3 regions of the Paenibacillus pedocola genome follow, and region 1 is predicted to be linked to each of the others. Evidence: predicted binding sites of a transcription regulator. Region 1 holds the regulator's gene; each other region holds the start of a gene.
The links. The regulator LexA, encoded in region 1, represses DNA repair genes until DNA is damaged. The targets are predictions, from matches to a motif close to CGAACATATGTTCG.
Positions count from the first base shown of each region.

Region 2: a site for LexA is predicted at 3,749-3,762, ahead of QU597_RS20945 (YolD-like family protein). Genes of this name have one in related genera too.
Region 3: a site for LexA is predicted at 3,482-3,495, ahead of addB (helicase-exonuclease AddAB subunit AddB). Genes of this name have one in related genera too.

Region 1 is NZ_CP134223.1:3,627,832-3,633,610, forward strand. It holds gene QU597_RS15895 (HAD family hydrolase) at 1-122, opposite strand, end outside; gene QU597_RS15900 (hypothetical protein) at 158-685, opposite strand; gene QU597_RS15905 (DUF896 domain-containing protein) at 734-937, opposite strand; gene QU597_RS15910 (LysM peptidoglycan-binding domain-containing protein) at 1,048-1,461, opposite strand; gene lexA (transcriptional repressor LexA) at 1,689-2,315, shown strand; gene QU597_RS15920 (L,D-transpeptidase) at 2,499-2,837, shown strand; gene QU597_RS15925 (hypothetical protein) at 2,972-3,121, opposite strand; gene QU597_RS15930 (hypothetical protein) at 3,266-3,487, opposite strand; gene QU597_RS15935 (hypothetical protein) at 3,484-3,696, opposite strand; gene QU597_RS15940 (DUF6199 family natural product biosynthesis protein) at 3,775-3,999, opposite strand; gene QU597_RS15945 (sporulation protein Cse60) at 4,320-4,511, opposite strand; gene QU597_RS15950 (GNAT family N-acetyltransferase) at 5,016-5,585, opposite strand.
Region 2 is NZ_CP134223.1:4,714,369-4,720,147, reverse strand. It holds gene QU597_RS20970 (NucA/NucB deoxyribonuclease domain-containing protein) at 1-58, opposite strand, end outside; gene QU597_RS20965 (cytidine deaminase) at 228-644, shown strand; gene QU597_RS20960 (glycosyl hydrolase) at 782-2,248, shown strand; gene QU597_RS20955 (PH domain-containing protein) at 2,256-2,750, opposite strand; gene QU597_RS20950 (hypothetical protein) at 2,941-3,594, shown strand; gene QU597_RS20945 (YolD-like family protein) at 3,812-4,147, shown strand; gene QU597_RS20940 (hypothetical protein) at 4,152-4,313, opposite strand; gene QU597_RS20935 (M15 family metallopeptidase) at 4,452-5,132, shown strand; gene QU597_RS20930 (WGxxGxxG family protein) at 5,212-5,664, shown strand.
Region 3 is NZ_CP134223.1:4,846,040-4,851,818, forward strand. It holds gene addB (helicase-exonuclease AddAB subunit AddB) at 1-3,382, opposite strand, end outside; gene paiA (spermidine/spermine N(1)-acetyltransferase) at 3,624-4,142, opposite strand; gene QU597_RS21560 (MarR family winged helix-turn-helix transcriptional regulator) at 4,168-4,620, opposite strand; gene QU597_RS21565 (class I SAM-dependent rRNA methyltransferase) at 5,021-5,779, opposite strand, start outside.

The DNA.
Region 1 (5,779 bases):
AGCTCTAAAGGGTCAACATCGTTTCCTGCTGCTTCGCAGGCCGCGCGAAAAGCTTCTTCAACGCTCCGTTCATCCCAGAGCAGTGTATCGTCAAGGTCAAATAGTACGGCGGTAATCGGCATAATAACGCTCCCTCTCCCTATGCTGGTCTATCTTGCTACTCGTACACTACTTCAATATTATTAGCTTTTGCGAACTCTGTAAGGCGTTCACCCATTGCCGCCGTGTCATAACGGTTCAGGAATCTGGAGAACACCCATTGCTTGCGCTTGCCTTTATATTTAAGGGAAACCATACTGCGGGACACAATAATCTTCTCAATCTCTGATGCCTGCAGCCAGCGTTCACGATTATATTTAATAGTAGAAACCCTGGCACGTTCAACCTTCAGGTATGGACGGCGGAAGAACAGAAGTGCAGCCAGTAAAAAGTAAAGAACAACACCCAGCCAGTTGGCGAGAACACCGCTGCCTCTAGCATCATCAACAGAACCGACTACCCAAAACATGATGCCGAGGAGCAGCAGAACTATTGGAAATACGATATTGCGGCCTTTAAAGATATCGCTCTCTTTGGCAGCTGACGCTGATTTTGAAGCATAGATGGTTTCTTTACCTTGCTTCTTCCGTTGCTTATTGACTTGCTGTGTGTTGCGTTGAACCATTCTTTCCCAAGAACGGGCCATGTGAGTTCCCCCTAGTCGTCCTAAAATATCTATGACAAAGGCACCGGACTAATGTTTAAGCCCCTTGTTGCCTTGATCATCGTTATCCACGATTTCAATCGTATCAAGCTGTGCACGGAAGTTGCTGCGGATGTTGCCCAGATAGATCTCGCGGAGCTTAGCGCGTTCTGCTAATTCCTCTTCATTCAGGCCGCTGCTTTTCTGTTTGCGAGCCAATTCATTGATGCGTGCGACCAATTCGTCTATATTCAATGCTTTCCCCTCCCCTATAAATTCATTCTAACTTTGCCATGAGAAAAAGAGCTTGTCAAGGTCTCCTCCCTGAAAGCTCTTCATGTTATTCTATCGTGTTGAAATTACAGTTAATATACAGGCAAGGTCAGCACATCTCCGGCCTGGATGTCACTGCTCTTCAGTCCACTTGTTTCTTTAATTCCTTCTATATATACGACAGTCCTCATGTTATCCGGTTTATGTTCACGTGCAATGCTCCAAAGCGTGTCACCGCGTTCAACAACTACCCGCTTACCTTCTGTCATAGAGGACACCGATCCGGCAAAAACATTTCCTACAACTGTAAAACCTGAAACTACGAGCATAAACACTAAGGCTAGCTTTATAAAGTTATCTTTCACAAATACCTTCATCAGCATACTGAATAAGGACGCTGCAGAATCCTTTAGACTTGAAACATAAGTTGAAGCAGAATCATCTCCGGCAGACTGAACCTCACGGGCTTCATCGTAGATGCTGCGGTATGTACTGTATTTTAACATTATCATCGACCTCCAAACACTTGTTCTTAATTTCAAAAATAATATAACACGAACAAGTGTTTTGATCAATAGTTTTTTCGAACAATTGTTCCCCTAAATTTATTAGCCAGCTTTAGGGTCATTTTCACCTGTTACTATGCCTTTTTGAAAATTTTAGAACTTATGTTTGTACGAACGGAAGTTCTATGTTATAATTTTCCCAAACATACTATATGGGGTTGATTCCAATGTCAAAGATTTCGAGTCGTCAGCTGGCGATCCTGGAATTTATACGTAACGAAGTCCGCAGCAAGGGTTATCCTCCGTCTGTCCGGGAAATTGGGGAAGCTGTCGGTCTTGCATCCAGCTCCACAGTACATGGTCATTTGGATCGTCTTGAGAAGAAGGGCCTTATCCGTCGTGACCCTACGAAGCCGCGTGCGATAGAACTGCTTGGACAGGAAGATTCTGAGAATGTACATCAATTTGTACAAACAGTAACCCGTATTCCTGTTGTAGGTAAAGTCACCGCCGGGGTGCCTATTACAGCTACAGAGAATATTGAAGACTATTTTCCACTACCTAGCCATTATGTAGGAGACAACAAAGTTTTCATGCTCTCTGTACTCGGAGACAGCATGGTGGATGCGGGAATTATGAACGGCGACTATGTTATTGTCCGCCAGCAGCAGACAGCAGATAATGGAGATATCGTCGTTGCGATGACTGAAGAAGATGAAGCTACTGTTAAGACATTCTACAAAGAACGAGACCATATCCGCCTGCAGCCGGAGAATCCGGCTTATGAACCGCTCCGCTTGAACCGTGTTACCATTTTAGGCAGAGTCATTGGACTTTTCCGTGATATCCACTAGAATTACCCCTCCCAAAAGCTGTTTCGCCTTCCAGGTGGAACAGCTTTTTTCCATTTTATTATGCCCCTCGATCCTCTAAGAACCCTTGTTCCCTATAAGGAAATTCGTCACCACTAATCTCTTATAACGGGAACCCCCGCAGCATTCCACACATATCCTGGTAGCAAAGGAGTGCTGATGACTTTGCCCAATTACCGGATAATTGTTGATCTGTCGCAGCGCATGCTGTATTTACTGGATAACGACATTGTGACCCGTGGTTTTCCCGTTGGAATCGGCACCATGCTGACAGTTTCACCTACAGGCGAGTATACCATCATTAACAAGCAGCCCAATCCCGGCGGGCCTTTTGGCGCCTTTTGGATGGGGCTGTCTAAACCGCATTACGGCATTCACGGAACGAATGACCCTGCTTCGATCGGTCATAGGGTCTCCCACGGTTGCATACGGATGTATAATACTGATGTTCTCGCTTTATCTCGTATAGTCCCCATTGGCACGCGTGTAACGATTAGGGAGTAAAGCTATTCATAATTCGCACGTTAGTCCATGTCAAAAGAACACCTCTACCCGCGCTTGTACGGGAAGAGGTGTTCTTCATTTATTCATATGATGTGCAAACAGATTATTAGGGCTATCCCCAACAAGAGCTCCGGCTACAGCACACTGCGCAAGAGTCTGATCGCGATTCGGTTTAGGCGCAATGCTTCCCGGATCGATACACGAGCTGCCAGCAATTCGCGTCTGGCCCGGCTTGGATTGGGTACTCTGCGCAGATTCTCATTAATCTCTTCAAGTCTTTCCAATAAAATGGACCTTTGCGCCAACAATGCTCGAATCGCTCTTCGGATTCTTAACCGTTCTGTTTCTGTCATAATTCCACCTCTTTTACGTTTGATAGTATAAGAGATGCAATTCTGGCTTCATCGGTTTGTGTGAACTGGCATTTGTTATTTTTTGGGCAGACGCACCCGGAATTCATACTCCGTACGTTTATAGGCCATTCCCGCCAGCATGATATAATCTGGTGTCCATTTTTGCAGAGGTCCTGCGTAATCAGCGATAACATGCGGCTTTCCGTCTAGCATCTGTACTACGTATATATTCGCCTCAGCGAGCGCAGCAGTGAAAAGGTCCGCATCGCTTACCAGCACCTTATAAGTCGCATTCAATACGGTCCCTCCTTATTGGCTGATTCATATTTAGCGCGGATTTCAAGGTTTTTGGAATAATTGTACAGGTCAAGGGCCGTTATCCCTCTGCGTGCAAGCTTAACAAACAACACAAAAGCGTAGATACACGCCACAGCAGATACCAGCCAGATCAACACGGCAAACACTCCGAATCCACTCAGAAAATAAGCCCCTGGGGTTACACTCATCGTTCATCTACTCCTTCGGCAAGCCATACAATGGCCTGTAAATGATATTTATATCTATCTGACATAGCCATGGTTCGTCTAACGGCCATGATAGAAAGGAAATAACAATAGTGCAAGGCCAATAACTGCAAAAATCCCTGTGCCGATAGCAGAAAAGATAAAATATGCTTGTGGCGGCTCTTTGAAAGCTTTCCAGCCTTGGGTAATCTGCCAAAAATAGCGCGGTTTAATCGTAGCAAATAACGCCGTTCCCGTCCAAAGTACAAGAAACGCGGTCATAAACCAGGCAATTCCTGCAGGCATCCTTACCACTCCCATTCTAAATTACAGGCTATTGTCCCTACCGTTTATTCACATGATGTGAAGCTTATTTCTCAGCCATTCCAATATAATCCAAATGTGAATGGCTGTAAATGAGAAATCAACTAACCCATGTATACGAAAAGGCATTACCATGAGCTTCTCCCGTTAAAGGAACCCCTCTGATAATGCCTTATTTTATCCGTTCCGGAATTTACTCCGCAAACTATAAACCGCATTCAACTATAGCATAGAAAAGAATCAAAACCACGATGGTCAAGGATGAGGCGAACGACAACCACGTAAAAAAATGTTTCCAGTAGTTATTTTTCATCTGACTTGTATACCACCAATATTGTGCTCCGCTGGTGCTCTGCACCGTCACGCGAAGATTTGACTACTGAGCCATAACAGATGTTAACTACCTGCTCTTCACGTAACCCCTTGAGGAATTCATTCGCCTTGTTCTCCGCATAAAAATTATCGCCGTCCACAAATTCTTTTACCTGTATCATAATATCCTCCTTTAATTGCATTCATTTAACTGCATCAAGCTCATATGGGAATCCCTATATTTAAAAGCGACGAAATGCACATGGCTCATCACCCCTTGGCTAACATTTAATGTAAAATCCATCCAAACGAACAGCAAGGCACTCCGCAGCTATCTGCGAAATGCCTTACTATCAGCCTAGCTTACCATTCCATCTGACATTAATCAAACTTTATTTACTCAATTTTTCCAATTTAAGTGACAGAAAAAAGTAGAATCGTGTTGCTAAAGCATACATCCATTTTTAGGAATCTTTATAAACTGCAACAATTCTATCTTAAGTTGGAAATAATGCATAATAGATTATAATATAATAAAAATTATCAGGAGGATTTCTCTATGCCCAGTTATTATTTTAAAGAAATATGGACTCCTCTAAAGTTGGTTGGGATCAAGTTTTTTCGGGACGACGAGCTAAGGCTTTGGGTTAAATTATGGTCAAGAAAGCGTACGCTGCTTCGTTAAGTTAATATTTGGTCTCATCGCTATCCAGCCGTGAGAACACCTCTAAATCCACTACGCCATGTCCTTTCCAGACCTGACCTTGCCGGATCGTGCCTTCTTGTCTAAAATAATTCCTCAGCAGCACCTTCTGGGATTTGATATTCTCCGGCATTACAAAGGCTTGAATACGATTGATCCCTAACTCCTTGAACAAATATTCCGTTATCGCCTGAACTGCTTCTGTGGCAATCCCCTGACCCCAAAATTTATCGTCAAGCCTGTAACCTATGGTGATCATATTTACGTCCTGCACATAATCAAATATTTCTGCCACGCCAACAATACGTTCAGGCTCTTTGTTCAAGCAGATTCCCAGGAAAATCGTCTTCTTCTTAAGAAAATCTCTTTCAAAATGTCCTATCATATTGGCCACTGTCTCTTTGTTTTTCTTCAGCATTACTGGTGAATGCACAAACAGCTTTTCATTGCTATAGATGTCAAACAGCTCGTCGAGATCAGAATCAGTTATTTTTCTTAATGTAATTGCTGCAGATTCAATTCGTGGAAATTGTTCAAATGGGCTTTTACTCATTTATCCCGCGCCTCTCCGTTTAAAGTCTCATCAAAGTCTAAGTGCAGTAAATTTACCATAAATCTCTATAATTTTCTATGTATTGTAACTAATCGCCAAAAAAAGAATGAGGTACCTCTTAGGCAGCAAAAACAAAAGGTCCTGCACCAATAGCCATATAATCTTTTCTGGGACACCTCTTTTTTTGAGTAGGA
Region 2 (5,779 bases), 1.1 Mb from region 1:
CCACCAGGACCAGCAGTAGAATGATGATCAGAGTGGAGATGAATTTCTGTTTTTTCACATGGTCCTCCTAAGGTGTGGGGGTCATAAAGTCTCTGTCTATTAAGTATTATATCTTAAAACAAACGGCTTTTAGTATACTAAATTAGGACAAGGTTACCACGAAGTGAGTTTTGGCGGAACCCTGCGATGAGGCACAAGGATTGCACAACGTTTAGGAGGACAAGCACATGGAAGTTGAGATTTCGATTGAGGACCAGACCCTGATAGCTTCTGCTAAAGAGATTATCAGAAAACGATACGCATGGGAGCGGCATCATGTCAGTGCGGCGTTGCGCACGAAGACGGGGGAGATTTTTACAGCTGTTCATCTGGAGGCAAATCTGCCGCGGGTTAGCGTATGTGCCGAGGCAATGGTTATCGGTAAAGCGATTTCCGAGGGGTACCAGGAGTTCGACACCATTGTTGCCGTAAGGCACCCGGATCCGGACAGTGAGGATAGAGAGATCAAGGTTGTATCGCCATGCGGGATGTGCCGGGAGCTGATCGCGGATTACGCCAAGGATTGCAAGGTGATTGTACCTGCGGAAGGGACCCTGGCCAAAGTGGATATTCTTGAGCTTTTGCCGCTTCGGTATGCGAGGTAAGTGACAGTATGTGACAGCAATAGCCGTAATGGTAATTATACATATTGAAAACATGAATATTTTGCCGAATGCTCAACATTCGCCGCGTCCTTGTCACGGTTGTCCCCATACAATGGTATAAAAGGTTGGTGGGAAGAATGGAACAACGCATCCTCCGGGATCTGCTCGACTCGGCGTCACGGCTGGTGAACGATATCCGCTGGCAGGCGTCCTTCCGCAGCTTGGTGATGGAACCTGCCGATACGGCTCTTGCGCCCCCGGCGAAGAGCTTGCTGAAGAAGCTGTATTCGCTGCAGGGCAAAGGCATCATCAGCGGACAGCATGATTATCTGGAGAGTCCGGATGAGTACAGCAATAAGCTGAAGAATACAGGAGGATTCTATCCCGGACTTCACGGCTATGAGCTGGGGGCCATCAGCAACCAGACAGAGGCGGTTATTGCCGGCCAGCGGCAGGCGGTGGTGGACAGTGCCGTTCGCTGGCATAAGGCCGGGGGAATCGTAACGATGAGCTATCATGCCAATCTGCCGGGGACGGCTCCGGCCTGGTCCAATGTCTCCATGAGTCTCAGCGAGGCTGACTTTGCCAGATATATCACTCCGGGAACTGTCCAGTATACTGCGCTGCTTGCAGATCTCGACAAGACGGCGCTGTCTTTACAACAACTGAGCAATGCAGGTGTTCCTGTCCTGTGGAGACCGTATCACGAGATGAACGGGGGATGGTTCTGGTGGGGGCAGAAAAGCCGCTTCTCCGAGCTGTGGAACCTTATGTTCGAACGGTACACAGAGGTTCACGGACTGCACAATCTGCTGTGGGTATGGAGTCCGAATGCCAAAAATCAGTGGTCGGGCGAGCCTGCGGACTACTATCCCGGTGCCGGCAGGGTAGATGTACTGGCCCTTGATATTTACGATGGAGATTTCAAGGCAAGCCACCATGACGGACTGTGGGACCTTGGACGCGGCAAGCTGATCGCCATAGGGGAGAACGGAGAGCTGCCTTCTCCGGCAGTCCTTGCGAGATCCCAGAGCAAATGGTCCTACCAGATGACCTGGGGCAAGCTGTTGTATGAAAAGAATACGGACGCTGTGATCAGGGCTTATATGAAGAACAGTTTTGTGATCACACGGGATGAATATAGGGTCCAGGCTGCGGGAACGGAAATAACAACTGCTGCGGGAGTTAAAGGGGAGTATTTTAACAATATTACACTAAGCGGAGCTCCGGTACTGGTTCGCACAGATCCGGCGGTCAACTTCGTCTGGAGACAGTCTAGTCCTGATCCGGTGGTAGCCTCCGACAACTTCTCTGTGCGCTGGAGCAGCTGGCTGAAAGCGGACTTCAGCGAGAGCTATACGATTTATTCTTCTTCGGATGACGGCATCCGGGTGTGGATTGACGGGGGATTGGTGATTGACAGCTGGATTAAGCAGAGCGGGCAGGAGCGAAAAGGCAGCGTGAATCTGACCGCCGGCAGGCTGCATGAGCTGAGAGTAGAGTACTACGAAAACCAGGGCGATGCCAAAGCAGTTCTGATGTGGGAAAGCCCCAGCCAGCCAAAAGTCATTATTCCAGCCGGGGCCTATATTCTTGCTGATTGAACGGCAATCAAATCTGTTCGCGGTAGCTGATATTGTTGGCAGTTTTTTCGTCACGCACCGCTTTGCGCAGCACATCTTTAACCGTGAGCACCTTGCGGATTTTGCGGAAAAGCAGCTGCGGGGACGAGGCGTCATCGGAGAATACAGTCAGAGTCCCAATGCCGAGCAGTCGGTCCGAAAGGGTCTGATCTACCGAGAAGTCATTAACCCGCAGCAGCTCGATTTCTTCCAGATCTTTGCCGATCAGTCCCGACTTCACCATAATCCGCTGGCTGGTAATCGTATATCTGGTCGTGTTAAGACCAATCAGGCCCTTGATCCGGTCAGAGAGGCCGGCAGGCTTGCCCTGCCAGAGCTCGGTTTCCGGGCCTCCCCCGGAGGCGGAGCCGCCCGCAGGACGGCGCGGGGCCGCTGAAGCAGCGGTGTCCGTACCCGCTCCGCATTCTCCGCAGAATTTGGCGCCTTCCTTATATTCAGCGCCACAGCTGGTGCAATAAGGCATAGATATCTTCCTTTCTTACTACAGGATGAGATTATATTTATTATAGCAGGGATTTCCAGTCACTATGGAGGTCTCTTTGCTATGAATGCGCTTTATTTATAGGGGATGTGGATTTCGAGTCTTTTTTACATAAAATTTCATTTGCACTTTACAAAACCCGCCATTATTCTGTTAAGTGGAGGGATTAGAAATGAGAAAAACCTTACTGACAGTTTTGCTTATTATGGTCGTTGTCCTCAGCGCCTGCAGCAATGATAGTTCTGCGCCTGCTTCTGAGGAAGAAGTGCAGGAAACTGTACAGAACTTTTACAATGAAATGTCGAAATTCGATGAGATGGGCAAATCTTCTCTGGAGAGCTTCAATACAACACTGACTTCTTATTCGACAGGAAAAGCCACCGACAAAGAACTGGAGAAAGCGGTCGATGAATTCCAGGACACAGCATCGGATATTGCCGATCAAGTCAAGGATGTGAAGATCTCCAAGAATCTGCCGAAGAATGTCCAGACCTTGCTTATGGATGCTGCAATTGCGTTCCAAAGCGCCTATTCCATTAAAGAACAGGCTTCGCAAGGTGCAGTTTCCCCTGAGGTTACTGCGGATGAGTTCAACGCTTTGAATCAGCAGGCGGATGTGGCGATGCTGTACGGCATCTCCAAGCTGAATGAAGCGAGAGTAGCTGTAGGACTGCTTGAGGAGGACAGCGCTGCTGAGGCTGAGCTGGGAACAGCTGCCGGAACTGCGGCGGAGACAGACGGGTCGGCAGATACTGCCCAGAAGAGCGGGGCAAATGCCGGTACCTCTACGGTTACAGGCTCAGAGTCAGGCAATACGGCGAATTAGAGATTTTTTTGGTGAAAAGATAGTCCCCATTAAGGCGCTGCACACCATCATGTGCGCGCCTTTTGCATGTAATCTGAAGCCTGGCAGCACTACAGTTATTTACCTGTTGGCAGCTTTTTCTGCTTGATTAAAAGATAGCTCTACGGATATAATACAAACATACGTTCGTGTTTTATGGAGCGCAAGTGACCTTACCCAATCGGAAGGAGAACGGAAAATGAGCAAAAAGCTGGAGGATCGTGGTCTGCTTGAGCACAGCCGGATGATGCTGCCTGAGCATAAGCGCCGGATTAGCAATGAGGAACTGGAGACACTGCGCCGCGGCCAGCTAATTCTGGATGCGCAGAAGGTGGAGGAAATCGAGTGTACGCTGGCGCTGTCGCTGCGGACGCATGTCCGAGTAACAGTGATTCTGTATGATCCCTCTGGGAACAAGCTGCTGAACGGATTTGTTACCTCCATTCATACCCACTCGCGGGAAATTAAGCTGCAGTGGGCAGAGGAATGGAAATGGATTAACGTAGACGACATCGTAGAGGTATACATAGTCTAGAGGCTTATTTTGCGGCGGAGGCTTCCGTTTTCTCATAAGCAATTAGCGTAACGGCGTTGTTGCCGGTGATTTGGGCAATAGCCGCTTCGGCTTGCCGGATAATCTCTACCGCATTCTCCTGGTCGCTTAGTGCGGCTACCTTGTAGCTGTCGCTGTGAATGTCCATAGACTCATCCCACCTTTCGCGGGTAGTGTGGCCTTTTTTGCGGATAATCATTCAATTGGACATCTATGCGTTGACCCCGGGGAAACCGTACAAGCAAAGCGGGAAGAGGGGGCATTTACTATACCAGGGGGTGAGTACATGCTGACTTTAGATCAGGTGAAGAGTAAATCAGCAGGCTGGCTGGGCAAGCTTCATCCCGTGCTGCTGGCTGGTGCGAGTGCGCTAATCCAAAGGTGCTACGCCAAAGGAATTCCGATCGTCATTACCCAGGGGATGCGGACGATTGCTGAGCAGAATGCGCTTTATGCGCAAGGCCGGACAACGAAAGGAAACATTGTAACTAATGCCAGAGGAGGCAGCAGCTACCACAATTATGGTCTGGCGATTGATTTTGCCTTGCTTCTGCCGGACGGGAAAAGCATTTCCTGGGATACCTCCCGTGACGGGAATAACGATAGGATTGCGGACTGGCAGCAGGTGGCGCAGGAGGCGAAGAAGCTCGGCTTCGCATGGGGCGGGGACTGGACTTCTTTTAAAGACTATTCTCATCTGGAGATGACCTTCGGGCTTACCACTGAGCAGCTCCGGGCCGGTAAACAGCCGACGGTACAGCAGGTGAAGGATGCCTTAGCCCTGATTAATGGAACCGGCAGCGAGACGGATCCGGCCATCAGTGTCACATTGAATGGAGTCAAGATTACCAGCGGTTTTCTCGAGAACGGAACAACCTTCGCGCCTGTACGGGCAGTGGCCGAGGCGCTTGGAGCCAAAGTATCTTATGATCCGGTGAACAGGACAGTAAACCTCGTCAGGGAATAAGGATTGCTTGCATAGATGTTGCACGATGTGGGGAAATTATCAGCGAGATACCACACTATCCTCAAAGGGGGCATACATCTTGAAGAAGCTGATCACAAGCCTGGCATGCGGTACCGTGTTATCCATTAGCCTGCTGGGATCCGGTTATGCAGCCAATGCAGCTGGTACTGGCGGAGGAATGGGCACAGCGGTTCCCGATACCGGAACAACCGGCACAAGAACACAAGGAGTACGTGAGATGAACGGTACTGGTACCCATCTGATGAATCAGGGCAATACCATGATGAATCAGACCACAGGAACCATGCGTAAAGGCGAGAACATGGTGAGGGACGCGGTCACTCCGGGCGATAACAATAGGGTCTCTCCGCTGAACAACACAACGCAGACCGGCAGATACCGGGCCACCAGTACAACCACCAATGCCAACAACAATGATGACAACGACTCGAACTGGGGCTGGCTCGGCTTAGTCGGCCTCCTGGGGCTGGCCGGCATGCGCAGCAGAAGCACTGATCGTGACCGCCGCTAGCTCATCCTAAGCCTTACAGAGCAAAGCCCGTCCGGCTAATCCGGAACGGGCTTTTGCTATAAATAAAAAAACATCGGAATTTAGATTGCGTGTTTGAAGGATACGTGATATTATA
Region 3 (5,779 bases), 1.2 Mb from region 1:
CCTGTTGAATCCTGTACGGCTGGATCGCCACATCACCTTCTGTAATGCGTGTCCCGATCTCAGTAATATTGGTTCGTACCGCAGACAGCAAATGCCCCCACTGTTCAGGTGTAGCGACAGATGCGCTGCTATAGAAGGTGCCGTCACTTTTCAGCGCTACCGGTACGATCGAGGAATGTCCTTTATCCAGTGTTGTATCCATCAGGGAGACAACCTCGCGGTCAGCGGTCAGCAGCCCTTTCATTTTGAACCGCTTGAGCAGCTCCTGCTCCGCCTGTTCCCGGTTCAGACCGTTCGGTGAAGAGAGCAGCGGATCATGCACATGGAAATACAGTGTTCCAGCCGGAAGCGCAGCTCTGCCCAGCCACTGCTCCGAGTAGGTGAGCAGCACGTCGAGATAAGTCAGCATCTGCAGCGAAAGCCCGTAATAGACTTCATGCAGCTTCAGGTCCTTCTGGCTGGACTTATAGTCGATGACCCGCAGCAGTACCCCCTGCTCGCTCTCGGCTTTGTCTACACGGTCTATCCGGCCAACAACCTCCATGACACAGCCGTTGGGCAGGGCTATTCTCAGCGGGGGAAGCTCTTTGCCCGGGCCAAAATCCAGCTCGAGCCCCGCCGGCTCAAAGCTGCCCCGGCGGGCATGCTCACCGAGAATAACCGAGGCGCGCCCGACAATGTTCTTCAGCTTGCGGGAAATGTATCCGTATCGCTTGGTGCTCATTAGAATTTCACCCTGAAGCAGCGGGGACAGCTTGTCCACCGTAGCCCCGGCTTCGCGCCGGCATTCCTCTGCTGTCATACTGCCCCAGCCTCTGCCTTGCTCCTGCAGGCGTTTGGCCATATCACTCAGCGCCGCATGGAACAGCTGACCGATATCCGGCGCCTGAAGCTTGTAAAGCTGCCGTTCCTTCAATCTCAGGCCGTAGGAAGCAAAATGCGAGAAGGAGCAAGCGACGAATTTCTCCATACGCGACACGCTGCCCCGCAGTGTTGAGCCTCCATATAACCTGAGGCTGGTATCCCGCCGCAGCGGAACCCCGCTGTTGCGGTAGAATAATGAACCGAGCAGCCGCTCCAGCGGCAATCTCCGCTGCTTATCCCCGCTGAGGTACCAGTTATAGACATCCCACCATATTCCGGGAATCTCTACGCCCTGGCGCCATTGCCGCAGCTGCATAATCAGCATGCGCAGCGTCTGATCCCGCTGTCCGATAAAGCTAAGTTGGAGAGTCTCACCCGCAGCAGCATCCTCCGGAGACACAGCCGGCGGGAAACCGGACAAAGAACGCTCAGCCAGTGCTCCCGGGAACATACCGTGCAATTGGCGGATAATCTCGGACGGCAGCAGCACCTTGCCTTCCTCATCCGCCGTTGCATAGCTGATCCACAGTCTGTTGCTGGCCGTCGTGAGTGCATTGTAAATAAGGAAACGTTCGTCGAGCAGCTTACGGGAAGCCCCGGGAGCCAGCTCCATACCGCTGTTCTCCAGCTGCAGCCGCTCACCCTCGGAGAGTATACCGTCCTCCTTGAATTGTGCGGGCACAACACCTTCATTAAAGCCAAGCAAAAAGGCATATTTCACGCCAGTAGTCCGGGTCCGGTCCATCGTTCCGACCAGCACCTGATCCAGCGCAGGCGGAACAAGCCCCATCCGGAGCTCGGCAAGTCCTGTCTCCAGCACTCCGGCGAACAAGTCAAACTCCAGGCGCTCTCCGCCCATCATTTCGGCAATCTGATCGAGCAAATCAAGCACCGCATCCCATAACTGGCTGTGCTCACGGGCCAGCACAGGCTCCCCGTGCTCCAAAGCCTCTGCGCTTCGTTTCTCCAGCTTGTGCGCTGCCTCCGATTCCTGAAGGAGCAGATACACTGCTGTACACAGCTCCAGACCGCTGCGGCTTTTCTTGACCCGCTTCTCAAACGCAGACAGTGGCCCTGTAATGGCCTCGCGGCAGGCCTCCATTCTCGCCAGCAGCACTTCATCCACAACCCTGGCGCCCTCCAGCGACAGGCTCGGAATCCCCCGCCATGATTTGCCGTCGGTCCAGCGGTAGCCCTGAATGCCGCAGGCAAGCACATAGTTCTCCAGCTGGTCCATATCCTCACGGGTCAGACTGCCGTCAAGCGGAAGCAGCAGCTCAGTCTTCACACAGCGGAACACATCCTCATAACGCCAGCGGCGGCGCACCACATCAAGTGCGGAGCGGATAAACTCCACCAGCGGGTGATGCAGCTCATTCGCCTTCTGGTCCAGAAAGAAAGGCACTCCGTAGTCTTCAAACAATGGGGCAACAAGTGACTCGTAATCGCCAATGTTCCGCATAAACACGGCCATCTCACCATATTTCGCTCCGTCCTCACGGGCCAGGCGGAGCATCTCCCGGAGTGCGCTCTCCACCTCTGTCCGGCGTGAGGAGGCAGCACTGATTGTGATCGCTTCCCTGGCCTGTGCAGCTTCTCCGCTCCAGCGTGCCCGCCGCCCGAAGCCCCGCTCCAGATGGGCAAGGGCTGGACTGTCCGCGAAACGCGGCAGAACCTGCGGAGCCAGCACCTCGTCCCACACCTCAAGACCTGCCTCTTCCGCCATCCCACGCAGCTTGATATAAGTCACAGCCGCCGGATGAAACAGCTCCAGTTCATGAGGCTGCAATCCGGACGCATAAATCCGGTCCAGGGTCAGTGCTACTGTTACCTTAGAGGCATGCAGCATTAACTCACGCAGCACTGCAAATTCCTGAGGGGTAAAGCCATGGAAGCCATCCACCCAAATCTCAGCACCGCGAACATACGAGGAATCCTGAATATGCTCGGCCAGCTCGGCCAGACGGTCCTCTTCATCGATATACAGCCGGGACATTTCCTGCTCCAAATCGCTGAATACCAGCTGCAGATCATCCAGCTTGCCTGTCAGAATAGGGCTTGCCAAGGGTGACTGCCGGATGCCGGACAACTGCTCTTCCAGATCCGCAGCCCCCAGACAGCAGCGCTTCATTTCTGTGTGCAGGCTGCTTAACCGCTCGACGAAACCGGGCCTGTCGCTGGACGCGCCAAACAGCTTCAGCTCATCCTTGCGGCGGCTGATGATTTTGTAGATCAGCATTTTTTTGCCTTCCTCGCTGATCGGCAGACTGGCGCTGCCACCCGTCTCCTGCTTTACCCGGTAAGCCAGCCGGGAGAAGCTGAGCGTCTGGGCGCGGATGCTGCCCTTCACTTTCCCGCTGCTCAGAAGCCCCCGTTCCGCCCCGAATGAGCCCTGCTCCGGCACAAGCACAATAATCGGCGCTCCCAGCGGCTCCGATTCCAGCCGGGAGGAGACCTCCTCCCATATTTTTGTTGTCTTGCCGCTGCCCGAGCGGCCGATCAAAAAGTTTACCGTCATTGCAGTAGACTCCTTCCGTGGCGGAGATAAGGTGAATCCATAACAACACAAGGTGTTGCATTCGTCCCAACATTATAGCATATCTCTACCTCACGGAACAGAACGTACGTTTGCCATTGTTTTCAAATCTCAATATTTACCTGTAGAGAACGCACAAAGGGACTGACCGCCTTACGGTGTCATTCCCTTTGTGCCTGCTCATATTTCCAGCCGCCTGCAGTCCTGTTAAGCCTGGCGCTGGTTACCGGAGTGTGTGGATCATAATAAAGTCGGTTTGTTCTTCATCCCCCATATAAAAGGAGTGGGCACCCGTTTGTACAAATCCCATTTTTTGATAAAAGGCGATCGCATTTTCATTTTTGTCCCATACACCTAACCAGATTCTCTCCAGTTGATGTTCTATTGCAATTTCCTTAGCTTTATTAAGCATATATCTGCCAAGACCATGTTTTTGGAAGGTGTCTTTTATATAAATCCTCTCGATTTCAAGAGAACCCTCACCCATTTCTTCAGTCTGGGCCCCATTGGTATTAACCTTTAAATAGCCGGCGAGCTCCTGATTCAAAAAAACAAAAAAGAATTGCGAAGACCGGTTGGATAATTCTTTTTCCAGTTGATTTAAGTTAAATGCCCTTTCCAGATATGCCTGCATATTATCAGGTGAATTCTGATGCTTGAAAGTATCATTAAAGGTTTCATAACTTAACTCTTGAAGAATGTGTAAATCAGCAAGGGTACACTTTTTGACCTCTATAGTCATTTCAATAGAACACTCCTTTATATTATCAATAATCTCTCTTGTTTCCCTTTTTGACATATTCCCAGTCTTTCTCCACATTTTTTCTTACTCTTTGAAGAAAGCCGGCCATAACTTCAGCTTCACTGCCCGAGAAACCCGCTAAGGCAACGAGGTTTGAATAATCATTTTCTCTTTTTATAAAAGGATATACCTGTTGTCCCTGATCTGTCGGATAGAGTTTTTTAATTTTGAGGTTATGCTCATCCGCTTTCTTTTCAATAAAACCGTTCATTTCAAGTTTTTTTATCGCACGGGCTGCTGTTGTCCGGTCTGCCTTTATCATCTCCGCTAACTTTTCTTGAATGATCCCCGGGTTTTCACATATGCGTACCAGGTACAAATATTGCCCTTTAGTAAGGTCATATTCTTTGAATTCAATATTGCTTATCGAATCTAAGGCCCTTGCTATCATTCCAATTTCCCGAAGAATTTCCTTCATATTTAACTCCTTATAAATTGAACTTCTGAGTATTATACTTTGGATCAGCCGTGACTACAGAGAATATTTGGACTTCCAGCCGCTGCCCATCTGCAGATTTCTTGAATTCATACCGCTGTTAGCGGTGGAAATCCGCAGACTGCTTATGCTTCCGAAGTGAGCTTTCCTACGGAAAGCTTTTAGGCGGACGCTACCGCTCTGTAAGGCTCAAAATTCCCTTCCGCCACTCTTTCCTCGTGTATGTTTCCAGTTCAACTGTATGAGCGCATTTTTTGTTGCAAATACAATAAAAATACCATGAACTAAATCTACTCTAATTTTGTTGTATTTACAACAAATTAATAGTAAAAAAAGAGCCTCCGCTTCCGGAGACTCTTGCCTACCCAGCCTTACGGCTGCATTATTTCTTGCTGGTGACTTCAAAAATCGCAAACTTCAGATAATGTCCTTCGTCCACGCCGAGGATTTGCGGATGATCCTTGCCTGCGGCCCGCCATTCAATCAGTCTCAGCACTTTGCCCGCATCTTTCGCCGCTTCAGCAATGGTATCCAGGAACAGCTGCGGCTGCATATGGTACGAGCAGCTTGCCGTTACCAGGTATCCGCCCTCGTTGACCAGCTTCATACCGTGCAGGTTGATATCCTTGTAACCGCGGCAGGCTCCTGCTACTGCGCTTTTAGTTTTGGCAAACGCAGGCGGGTCAAGAATAACGACATCCCAGGTGCGCCCGCCGCCGGCTGTCATCGGCTTTGCTGTATCTGTTTTGGCCGCCGGCTTACCGCCGGACTTGGCTTCCCCCGTACCCGTTGCCCGCTCGGAACGCTCTTCTAAGCCTTTTACCTGATTGCGCAAAAAGGCAAAAGCATCATCTACGACAAACTCAACGCGGTCCGTGAATCCGTTCAGCTCCACGTTCGCTTTGGCGCTCTCAATCGCATGAGCGGAAACATCCAGGCAGGTTACCTTTTTCGCTCCGTATTTGCAGGCATGCAGCGTAAAGCTGCCTGTATGCGCAAAGCATTCCAGCACTGTCGCCCCGTCCCAGTATGGGAATGTGACCGGCTTACCGCTTTTATTGACTGGCAAAGTCTTCTTGTCCCCGTCTTCCGTCTCTACTTCCTGCAGCGTAATTCCGCTGCGTCCGCCCCAGCCCTTGAT